Regions from separate parts of the Bradyrhizobium sp. 186 genome, predicted to be linked through region 1. Evidence: predicted binding sites of a transcription regulator. Region 1 holds the regulator's gene; the other holds the start of a gene.
The links. The regulator LexA, encoded in region 1, represses DNA repair genes until DNA is damaged. The targets are predictions, from matches to a motif close to TGTTCNNNNTGTGTTCNG.

Region 1 (2,200 bases):
CCGGCGGCGCGTCGGTCGGCGACCACGACCTGGTCCGGCCGGCGCTCAACGCCGAGGGCATTTCGATGGCGTTCTGGAAGATCGCGATGCGACCGGGCAAGCCCATGATGCACGGGCGTCTCGGCGCGATGCGCGTGATCGGCCTGCCCGGCAATCCGGTATCGTCCTATGTTTGCGGCTTCCTGTTCATGGTGCCGCTGATTCGCGCGCTGTCGGGCCGCGAGGTGATTCATCACCGCCGCGAGCGCGCCGTGCTCGGCCGCGATGTCGGTGCCAATGATCAGCGCGAGGACTATCTTCGCGCGCGCCTGGAGCTGCGCGAGGACGGCACCCTGGTGGCCCTTCCCGTCAACCATCAGGATTCTTCGCTGCTTGCGAATCTTGCTGCGGCACAGGCACTTCTCGTGCGCGCACCATTCGCGCCGAAGGCCGAGGCGGGCATGCCCTGCGAGGTGCTGCGACTGCCGGTCTGAATGCGTCGACCACACGCGTTCCGCGAAGTTCGTCGCGTTCACGGTAAATTAAGCAGTTGCGGAACACATATCGAACATATAGTGTCCGTTCATGATTTGTTTCGAGCATCTGGCGGTTCGCCGCTGAATTCACCGTCTCGGAATCGAACGACATCAACCGGGGGATTTGGTCAAGATGTTAACGCGCAAACAATACGAGCTTCTGCGGTTCATCAGCGAACGTCTGAAGGAAAGCGGCGTGCCGCCCTCCTTCGACGAGATGAAGGACGCGCTCGACCTGCGCTCGAAATCGGGCATCCATCGCCTGATCACCGCGCTCGAGGAGCGCGGCTTCATCCGGCGCCTGCCCAACCGGGCCCGCGCCATCGAGGTGATCAAGCTGCCCGAGCTCCAGGCCGCCGCCGGTAGCCGCCGCGGCTTCACGCCGAGCGTCATCGAGGGCAATCTCGGCAAGGTGCGCTCCAGCGCGCCGGCGGACGACGGCGAGCGCCCCGTCGCGGTGCCGGTGATGGGCCGCATCGCGGCCGGTACGCCGATCGAGGCCTTGCAGACCCGTAGCCACACCATCAGCGTACCGCCGGACATGCTCGGCTCTGGCGAGCACTACGCGCTCGAAGTGCGCGGCGATTCGATGGTCGAGGCCGGCATCCTCGACGGCGACATGGCGCTGATCCAGCGCAACGAGAGCGCCGATACCGGCGACATCGTCGTGGCGCTGATCGACGACGAGGAAGCAACGCTGAAGCGCTTCCGCCGCCGCGGCGCCTCGATCGCCCTCGAGCCCGCCAATGCCTCCTATGAGGTGCGCATCCTGCCGCCGAACCGGGTGAAAATTCAGGGCAAGCTGATCGGGCTGTACCGGAAGTACTGAGCCTATCCGGCGGTCATTCGATACACATTGGAGCGGACGGATTGTCCGCTCCGGCTGGATAGTCTTTCTGGTTCTGCACAGATTATCCGGCCACCCCTCCGGCGCTACATCCTCGGCACGCCGCACGAAGCGCCCACTGCTTCGCGGCCTTGAGAGACCGAGGAGACAACCATGCGCAAGATCGCTTTAAGCACAATCACCGTGGCGCTGATCGCAGCATCAGCGTCGCAAGCCCTCGCCGCACAGTCGCGTCATCATGTCCGCAAGGAGGCGGCGGTCAGCGAGCAATTCCGCAATGCCCGCAACGCCGTCGAGCAGCCGTCGCAACCGGCTTGGCAATATTCGGGCTGGTCCGCGCCTGCCGGCCGCTGACGTCGAGGCTTGCTAAATGCACTGGAGCAGACTTTGTTCCCAGCGCATTTGAAAAAGATAATGTGATCGCGCTCTACGGATGTGAGCCGCAGATTTGCCCACAAACAAGCATAAGATCACAGTTTCCACTCTGATAGAGGCCTGCGCCTCCGAGAGAGGCGCGGGTTGCTATCCTGAATGAGGAGCGCCCGATGTGTGACTACAGCCTGCATGCCGTCGCGACGCGTCCCGCCGAAGTCGGCGAGACGATCGTCACGACAAACTTCCGCGGCACCTCGACGCGCGGCTTCGCCTCCGAAGCCGACATGTCCGTCGCGGTCTGCCTGCTGCCGGGAACGGAGCTCGCCTTCGCCGACAACGTCCGCTACGACAATCGCTGGATCTGGACCCGCACCATCAACTCCCGTGTCGGAAAATTCGGCAAAACCGATCCGCACATTCCCGATCGCCATCACGACGCGATCGAATTCCCCGACGGCAAATA
Region 2 (2,200 bases), 250 kb from region 1:
GCCGGCGCCCTTGACTGAGAGCTCCGAGATATCACCGATATGCTTGCCGCCGATCTTGACGCAGAGCGCCTCGGGCTTCAGCCGAAAGCCCTTGCAGGCTTCGCAGGGCACGTCATGGAAATACTTGGCCAGCTCCTCGCGCGCCCACTCGCTCTCAGTCTCGCGATAGCGGCGGTTGATGTTGGTGATGACGCCCTCGAACGGCTTTTTGGTATCGTAGGAGCGGACGCCGTCCTCGTAGGAGAACTTGATCTCGTCCTCGCCGGAGCCATAGAGGATCGCGTCTTTCGTCTTCTTCGCGAGATCCTTCCACTTGGTGTCGAGCGTGAACTTGTAGTGCTTGCCGAGCGCGGTCAGCGTCTGCACATAGTAGGGCGATGACGATTTGGCCCAGGGCGCGATCGCGCCCTTGCGCAAAGTCACGTCCTTGTCCGGGATGACGAGATCCTCGTCGACATGCTGCTCGACGCCGAGGCCGCCGCAGGCGGGACAGGCGCCATAGGGATTGTTGAAGGAAAAGAGTCTGGGCTCGATCTCCGGAATGGTGAAGCCGGAAACCGGGCAGGCGAACTTTTCCGAGAACAGGATGCGCTCGGGTCCGCTCTTGTCGTGGATCTTCGCGGTCTTCTTTTTCTCTTCGGCAGGCGCCGCCGCCGGCGCGTCGGCGAATTCCACCACCGCCAGGCCCTCGGCGAGCTTCAGCGCGGTCTCAAAGCTTTCGGCAAGGCGCTGGCCGATATCGGGCCGCACCACGATGCGGTCGACGACGACGTCGATGTCGTGCGGGAATTTCTTGTCGAGCGTCGGCGCCTCCGCGAGCTCATGGAAGGTGCCGTCGATCTTGACGCGCTGAAAGCCCTTCTTGAGCCATTCGGCGAGCTCCTTCCTGTACTCGCCCTTGCGGCCGCGCACGACCGGGGCGAGCAGATAAAGGCGGGTGCTCTCGGGCAGCGCCAGCACGCGGTCGACCATTTGCGACACCGTCTGGCTCTCGATCGGCAGGCCCGTGGCCGGCGAATAGGGCACGCCGACGCGCGCCCACAACAGGCGCATGTAGTCGTAGATCTCGGTGACCGTGCCGACGGTGGAGCGCGGGTTCTTCGACGTCGTCTTCTGCTCAATCGAGATCGCCGGCGACAGGCCGTCGATCTGGTCGACGTCCGGCTTCTGCATCATCTCCAGGAACTGACGCGCATAGGCCGAAAGCGACTCGACGTAGCGGCGCTGGCCCTCGGCATAGATCGTGTCGAACGCGAGTGAGGATTTGCCGGAGCCGGACAGCCCGGTGAACACCACGAGCTTGTCGCGGGGAATCTCGACGTCGACGTTCTTGAGGTTGTGCTCGCGCGCGCCACGGATCGTAATTGCGCGCAGGCTGGAGCCCGCGTTCGGCTGTTGGCGCTTCGCCTTGATCACTTCATCCATCCTGGTGGTCCTCAAGGAATCCCAAAGGCGCGCGATCGCGCCAACGTAAAAGGCGCGCTTCGCCCGGAACCGGGATCGGCGCCGATGGGTATGTCAGCGAACGTAGGAAGAACGGGGACGGATTTCCAGTGCGAGTTGCGAATCGTCAACGGATTGTTGGTGCGCTGGCGGCATCTGGCAGCAGGAGGGGCTTGCGGAACGGCGCGGGAACGTGCCGTCAAAACAAAAAGGCCGGCGCGAGGCCGGCCTTTCGTAACGCGATAGCGTCGGAGACGAAGATCAGTACTTCGCGACGATCGGGCCGTTGAAGTGATAGTTCACGCCGACCTGCACGGTGTGGAAGTTGAGCGTGCCGGTGGGCAGGGCGCCCGAGAAATAGGTCTCGCCGCCGAGGCTGCGATAGAGGTACTCGCCCTTGACCGACCACTGCGGCGCGAAGAACGCTTCGACGCCGGCACCAACGGTCCAGCCGGAGTGCCACTTGCTGTCCGACGCGGTCACGCCGAGTGCGGAGAGGGTGATCTTGTTGTCGATCCAGGCGTAGCCGCCGGTGCCGTAGAACAGGACCTGATTGACGGCGTAGCCGATGCGGCCGCGCACGGTGCCCATCGCATCGGTCTTCGAGCTCGCCGTCGCGGTAACAACACCGAAGCCGGGGACAACGGTGGCGCCAGTCGCCGAAGCGCTGACGTCAGCCCAGGCGCCATCAGCCTCGAGGCCGAACACGACATTGCCGGTCTGCCAGTTGTAACCGGCGGTGCCGCCGACGAAGCCG

Region 2: a site for LexA is predicted at 1,522-1,539, ahead of uvrA (excinuclease ABC subunit UvrA). Genes of this name have one in related genera too.

The regions. Positions count from the first base shown of each region.
Region 1 is NZ_CP082164.1:5,689,734-5,691,933, forward strand. It holds gene glp (gephyrin-like molybdotransferase Glp) at 1-473, shown strand, start outside; gene lexA (transcriptional repressor LexA) at 649-1,344, shown strand; gene IVB18_RS27350 (hypothetical protein) at 1,516-1,716, shown strand; gene IVB18_RS27355 (hypothetical protein) at 1,908-2,200, shown strand, end outside.
Region 2 is NZ_CP082164.1:5,442,926-5,445,125, reverse strand. It holds gene uvrA (excinuclease ABC subunit UvrA) at 1-1,425, opposite strand, end outside; gene IVB18_RS26095 (outer membrane protein) at 1,705-2,200, opposite strand, start outside.